Regions from separate parts of the Rhizobium sp. WCS2018Hpa-16 genome, predicted to be linked through region 2. Evidence: predicted binding sites of a transcription regulator. Region 2 holds the regulator's gene; each other region holds the start of a gene.
The links. The regulator PhoB, encoded in region 2, activates phosphate uptake and scavenging genes when phosphate is short. The targets are predictions, from matches to a motif close to TGTCATNNANCTGTCAT.
Positions count from the first base shown of each region.

Region 1 (2,180 bases), on a different contig from region 2:
CCGGGCGCGCGCTGCGTGCCAGTTCCGGCATGATCTCAGGGTTAGGATTGGCGAGTGCCAGAATGAGAGGCTTTTCAGCCATGCGGGCCAGAAGCTCCGGCTTCAGAACGCCAGCGGCAGACAGGCCGAGAAACACATCGGCGCCATCAATGGTTTCGTTCAGGACGCGCTTGTCGGTCTTCTGCGCGTAGATCTCTTTCCACTCATCCATCAAGGTGTTGCGGCCCTCATAGACGAGGCCTTCAATGTCGTGCACCCAGATGTTTTCGCGCTTTGCGCCTAGCACGACCAGCAGGTTGAGGCAGGCGAGGGCTGCGGCACCCGCGCCCGATGCAACGATCTTAACGTCACCTATTGATTTGCCAGCCAGTTCTAGCGCGTTCGTCACGGCAGCCGCAACGATGATGGCTGTGCCGTGCTGATCATCGTGGAAGACGGGAATATTCATCTTGGCGCGAAGCTGGCGCTCTACTTCGAAACACTCCGGTGCCTTGATGTCTTCTAGGTTGATGCCGCCGAAGGTGGGCTCGAGCGCCGAAATGGTCGACACCATGTCATTGACGCCGGGTGCGTCGATTTCGATATCGAAAACGTCGATGCCTGCGAATTTCTTGAACAGGACGGCCTTGCCTTCCATGACTGGCTTGGAGGCCAGTGGACCGATATTGCCAAGGCCCAACACCGCCGTGCCGTTGGAGATCACAGCAACCAGATTGGCGCGTGCCGTATATTCGGCAGCCATTTCAGGGTTTTCGTGAATGGCCAGGCAAGGCGCAGCAACGCCCGGAGAATAGGCCAGAGCCAGATCACGCTGGTTGCCAAGCGGCTTGGATGCCTGGATTTCGAGTTTTCCGGGGCGAGGATAACGGTGATAGAAAAGCGCCTGTTCTTCCAGATCCGCATTGGGGTTCTTGTCTTGCGTCTTGCCCGTGTCCTGAGAACTCATTCTATCACCGCTTTATTTCAAGTTTCTGGGAGGCCTTTGCATACAACAATCAGACAGTGCGTACAGCCGTTTATTTCATCTGGACTGCGCAAAATCCGTACATTCGAAGTTGCGTAAAAAGCACGTCGATCAACGGAAATGGCGCTTTGTCATCTTGCTGAAACACGAGTCTGGTTTTGCAGAGGGAGAAAGTTGCCGAGACAGAGGGAACAATTCCATGGCCGCGCAAACCGAAGCCAGGCAGTTCAGAACGCTTTTCATCTCAGATGTGCATCTTGGCTCCAAGGCGGCCAAGACAGATTTCCTTCTGGATTTCCTGCGCCATCACGAGGCTGACACGATAATCCTTGTTGGTGATATCATTGATGGCTGGCGCCTGCGCCGCAACTGGTACTGGCCGCAGGGCTGCAACGATGTGGTGCAGAAGCTGCTGCGCAAGGCTCGCAAGGGTACGCGCATCGTCTATATTCCGGGAAACCACGATGAATTTCTCCGGGAGTTTCCAGGCACGCATTTCGGCGGAATAGAAGTTGCCGAGCGAATGATCTACGAAGCGGCTGACGGCAAGAAGTACCTCGTCATCCACGGCGATGAGTTCGACGTGGTGGTTCGCAACGCCCGTCTGTTAGCTTATCTGGGCGATTGGGCCTATGACGCGGCAATTGCCATCAACGTTCTGCTCGCGGCCGTGCGCCGTCGCATCGGCCTGCCTTACTGGTCCTTCTCCGCCTGGGCCAAGCTTCAGGTAAAGCATGCGGTCAACTTCATTGGCGAGTTTCAGCGTGTGGTGGCAGATGAGGCCCGCCGCAACAATGTTGATGGTGTCATCTGTGGTCATATCCACCACGCCGTTATGGAGGACATAGACGGTATCCGCTATATCAACACCGGCGACTGGGTGGAGAGCTGCACCGCCGTTGCCGAGAATGCCGACGGCACCTTTGAGCTGATTACGTGGATGAAGTCCGACGACCAGCTCGAAACGGCGGTGCGCGAATTGGAGCCTGTCAATATTGCTGGGCTGATCGGCCAGCGGGCAGCGTGATGTTCAGCCCCAGAGCTCCGGCTGTGGCGGGAAAACGAGTGATCCTTCATAGCGAAGGCCCGGAACACGATCCCGCGCCAGCAGGAGCGGACCGTCGAGATCGGCAAAGGCCGTGTCCTGAGCAAGCATGAGGGCAGGCGCCATACCGAGCGAGGTGCCCAGCATGCAGCCGACCATGACGGTGTAGCC
Region 1 is NZ_JAVTIX010000001.1:1,129,879-1,132,058, reverse strand. Features, by position in the region: gene RQI55_RS05685 (NADP-dependent malic enzyme) at 1-946, opposite strand, end outside; gene RQI55_RS05680 (UDP-2,3-diacylglucosamine diphosphatase) at 1,164-1,991, shown strand; gene dgcA (N-acetyl-D-Glu racemase DgcA) at 1,995-2,180, opposite strand, start outside.
Region 1: RQI55_RS05680 (UDP-2,3-diacylglucosamine diphosphatase) is a predicted target of PhoB. The motif match lies at 1,094-1,110, and genes of this name have one in related genera.

Region 2 (2,180 bases):
GCAACATGCCTGACCTCGGTGGTCTCAAACTTTCGACAATGCCAGTACATCCGTGGTCAAAGGAAAGTCGATACCCGTATTAAGCAGCCTGGAGATTGCAGGCAGACATCTTGCCGGACTTGTTGTCCCGCTCGAGATCGTAGGAAAGCTTCTGGCCTTCTACGATTTCGCGCATGCCTGCACGCTCAACAGCGGAAATGTGCACGAATGCATCGGCGCCGCCGTTGTCTGGCTGAATGAAGCCGAAGCCCTTGGTGGAGTTAAACCATTTTACTGTGCCTGTGGTCATAATGAACCCTTTCAAAGCATAAGTTATAAGTCACAGAACGTGAGTCCTGTATGCGGTGTAGCGATTTTTTTGAAAGGAAGGGTTAGTTCAAAGCGCGGTGCTAATCGCGCGGTAACCAAAGCTCAGCAAGCAAAAGATCGATGACCAATACATAGAGCCTTCTGGCCACTGAGTCAAACTTTAAATTACAGAAACATAAAATCAACACTCAGAAGCTGTGCAGGTCACTCCGGTTACTGGCGGCATCTAGCGGCGCTAACGCATTGATATCCATTATGCCAAATGCAAAACACCGCCCCTTGTGGGAGCGGTGCATGAGATTTTGAGACCATACGGGAGACGTTTCAGCCCCGGTGCGTTGGTCAGGCTTCCATGGAGTATCCGGCGCCGCGCACGGTACGGATCACATCCTGCATGCTGGAGAAGTTGAGTGCCTTGCGCAGGCGCCCGACATGGACGTCCACCGTTCGCTCATCCACATAGATATCGTGACCCCAGACACCATCGAGAAGCTGGGAGCGCGAAAAGACGCGACCGGGAGACACCATCAGGAATTCGAGAAGGCGAAACTCGGTTGGTCCGAGCCGCACTTCGCGGGCCTTGCGGTGAACGCGATGCGTTTCGCGATCCAGCTCGATATCACCGCATTTCAGCACGGAGGACAGAACCTCCGGCCGGGCGCGGCGCAACATGGCCTTGACCCGCGCCATCAGCTCAGGCGTTGAAAACGGCTTGACGACGTAGTCATCCGCACCTGTGGCCAGACCACGCACGCGCTCGCTTTCTTCGCCGCGTGCCGTCAACATGATGATCGGCAGCCGCTCGGTTTCCGGGCGCATTCTCAGACGACGGCAAAGCTCGATGCCGGAGACGCCAGGAAGCATCCAGTCGAGGATCAACAGATCCGGCGTGCGTTCCTGCAAGCGGATTTCCGCTTCGTCACCACGCGGAATGGTATCCACGTCGTAACCTTCGGATTCCAGATTGTAGCGAAGCAGAACGCTCAAGGCTTCTTCATCTTCGACAACTGCGATTTTGGGCACCATGGCTAGAGACTCCGCCAGTCGTTTAGAGAATTCACTCGGTTACGGCACCGAGCGTGTTGGAACTATCGTCCTTCGGGCGTTCGCCTTCAGGCTGGCTGCCAGTGGCCATGTAGTAGATGGTTTCCGCGATGTTGGTCGCGTGGTCGCCAATGCGCTCGATGTTCTTGGCGCAGAACAGAAGATGCGTGCAGGTGGTGATGTTGCGCGGATCTTCCATCATGTAGGTCAGCAATTCGCGGAACAGCGATGTGTACATCGCGTCGATTTCCTCGTCGCGTTCGCGGATGGCCTGCGCCTTTTCAACCGAACGGGTCGAATAGACATCCAGAACTTCCTTGAGCTGCACCAGAGCAAGCTCGGAGAGATGCTCGATGCCGCGGGCCAGCTTGCGCGGAACGCCTGTGCCGGCAACAGCGAGAACGCGCTTGGCTGTGTTCTTGCCAAGGTCGCCAACGCGCTCCAGATCAGCGGCGATGCGCAGCGTGCCGATAACTTCTCGAAGGTCGGCAGCCATGGGCTGGCGCTTGGCAATGGTCACGATAGCCTTGTCGCCGATTTCGCGCTCGGCGTGATCGAGAATGGTGTCGTCAGAGATGACCTTCTGCGCCAGGGCCGAGTCCGAATTGACCAGCGCACGCACAGCATCGGCGCACATCTGTTCGGCAAGACCACCCATTTCGGCGATCCGGCGGGTGAGGAACTTCAGCTCGTCATCATAGGCGGACATGATATGGTTTGGTGTCGGCATGTTCGAATTCTCCAGTTAGATGACGCCACCCGCCAAGCGCTCGAAGGCTCAGGCGGGGTGGCGTGGATGCTATGACACGACAGAGGGCAGGATCAGC
Region 2 is NZ_JAVTIX010000002.1:363,688-365,867, reverse strand. Features, by position in the region: gene RQI55_RS07915 (cold-shock protein) at 80-289, opposite strand; gene phoB (phosphate regulon transcriptional regulator PhoB) at 652-1,335, opposite strand; gene phoU (phosphate signaling complex protein PhoU) at 1,367-2,083, opposite strand; gene pstB (phosphate ABC transporter ATP-binding protein PstB) at 2,176-2,180, opposite strand, start outside.

Region 3 (2,180 bases), on a different contig from region 2:
CGGCGTAGACGTTGGGTCCATGGCGTCAACTTCGACGATCCAGCCGAAGCGGTTCGGCTCGTTTGGCTCTTTCGAAAGATCGAAACGGTCGTAGAAGTTGCCCCACTCATAGCCGCCTTCCGGCACGCCATAACGCTTGTAATTGGCGGCTTCCTTGTGGCCTTCCGGTAGCTTGCCGGTGAAGTAACCGTGGAAGTTTTCTTCCGCCATGATGTATGTGCCCCAGGGCGTTACGCCGCCGGCACAGTTGTTCAGGGTGCCGATGGCGCGGGTGCCCGTCGCATCTGCTGATGTTTTCAGGCGATCATGACCTGCGGCAGGGCCGGTGATTTCCATGGGCGTGTTGGTGGTGATGCGGCGGTTGTACTTACCATCCGTCACGACCTTCCACTTGCGATCGACCTTGCGGATTTCGACGATGGTGCCGCCATGGGCTGCCATTTCGACATCCACCTGCTCCTTGCTGAGCGCACCCTGCTTGATCTTGCCATCCACGACCTTGACGAGGCCCGGGAACATCAAATGAGGGTTGGTGTATTCGTGATTGACGACGAGCAGGCCGTGCTCGCTCGACCCGTCCAGCGGAATGAAGCCGACATAGTCGTTGTTGTAGCCAAACTGCCTGCTCTGGGCCTCAGCGGTCTGCTTGGTCGGATCGAATTCGGGAGCGCCTGGCAGCACCGCATCGCCCCAGCGCAGCAGGATATCGGCGTCATAACCCTCTGCCACGTGGTGGGTGGCATCGACGCCAGCTTCCACCTCGGTGAAGTTGAAGGCGGAGCCGCCCTTGCTCTGGGCGCGGGCTTCATCGGCGGTGATCAGGGCGACAGGGCTGATGGTCGCGGCAATTGCCGAAACGGCAAGGGAGCCCTGCAGAAAATTGCGACGTGAGAAGCGTTGGCTGATGATTTCGCCCATTGTGGGGTTGGCACTTGCGTTGTGGCCGTCACCATCTGCGTCTTCTAGTTGGGTAGTCGGGAATATCTTCTGGGGACAGTGCTCGTTCATCGGTTAGCCTCTTTGTTAAAACGCGCCCCTAGTCTGGAGCCGTTCTAACCTAGAGTTACAACATTACAGGTTTGCGACATTGCAGGCTTTCGCCGTGGATATCTGGCCGGGCCTGTGTTCGACACGGCTGTCAGGCTCCGCGTCTCTCCCCGGAAACGCGATGTCGCTGACGGCAAACCAACGATGTTTGTTGTGGTAGGAAAAGGTTAGAGTTTTAGCGGCGTCGATTTGACGGCTTTGGCAGTGGACTCGACCAACTGCGGCGCAGCCACATGTGTGGTGCCCAGTGGTGCGATGGCGGCAATCAGCAAAAGCGCGAGGATGGTGACGATGAAGAACACAGTCCAGTTTTCGCGTTTTTCTTTAACGGTATTCCCACTCCAGTCATATGCCATAGCGATCCTCGCCCTTTTAAGTACATTATGATGAAAGAGTACAACGTTAGAGTGCCGTAGTATGGTTAATCAAAGGTTAACGGCTCTGTCAATTCCCTTTTATACTGGAGTGCAGATTTGCGATTGCCATGTGGATATGTTCAGCGGCGATGCGCAAAAGGCAACTCTTGCGCGCATCGCATCAACTGCGAATGAAGGGTGTTGTCAGCCTCAAGCCCCGGCCAGCAGGGCCAGCGCCTGTTCATGCACGGCCTTGCTTCCGGCGGCGATGATGCGGCCCGCAGCTTCCGGCCTTCCGCCATCCCAATTGGTGATGATGCCGCCAGCCTGTTCGATGATAGGAATGAGCGCGCCGACATCGTACGGCTTCAGGCCCGATTCAATGACGAGATCCACATGGCCACCGGCCAGTAGGGCATAGGCGTAGCAATCCACACCATAGCGGAACAGGCGGACCTTTTCTTCCACCGCGCCGTAGAGCTTCGCTTCACCCGGTGTGAAGATATGCGGCGATGTGGTGAAGAGTATGGCGTCCGAGAGGGATTGGCAATTGCGCGTTTTGATCTGCCTGTCGCCGCCGGTGCCGAAATACCATGCGTTTTCGCCATCGGCAAAATACCTCTCGCCGGTGAAGGGCTGATCCATGACGCCCATGACGGCGCGACCTGACGATTGAAAGCCGATCAATGTTCCCCAGACTGGCAGGCCCGAAATGAAGGCGCGGGTGCCATCGATGGGGTCGATGACCCAGACATGCTCCCGGTCCGTGCCGACGCT
Region 3 is NZ_JAVTIX010000007.1:85,857-88,036, reverse strand. Features, by position in the region: gene RQI55_RS18645 (PhoX family phosphatase) at 1-1,008, opposite strand, end outside; gene RQI55_RS18640 (hypothetical protein) at 1,215-1,403, opposite strand; gene hisN (histidinol-phosphatase) at 1,614-2,180, opposite strand, start outside.
Region 3: RQI55_RS18645 (PhoX family phosphatase) is a predicted target of PhoB. The motif match lies at 1,071-1,087, and genes of this name have one in related genera.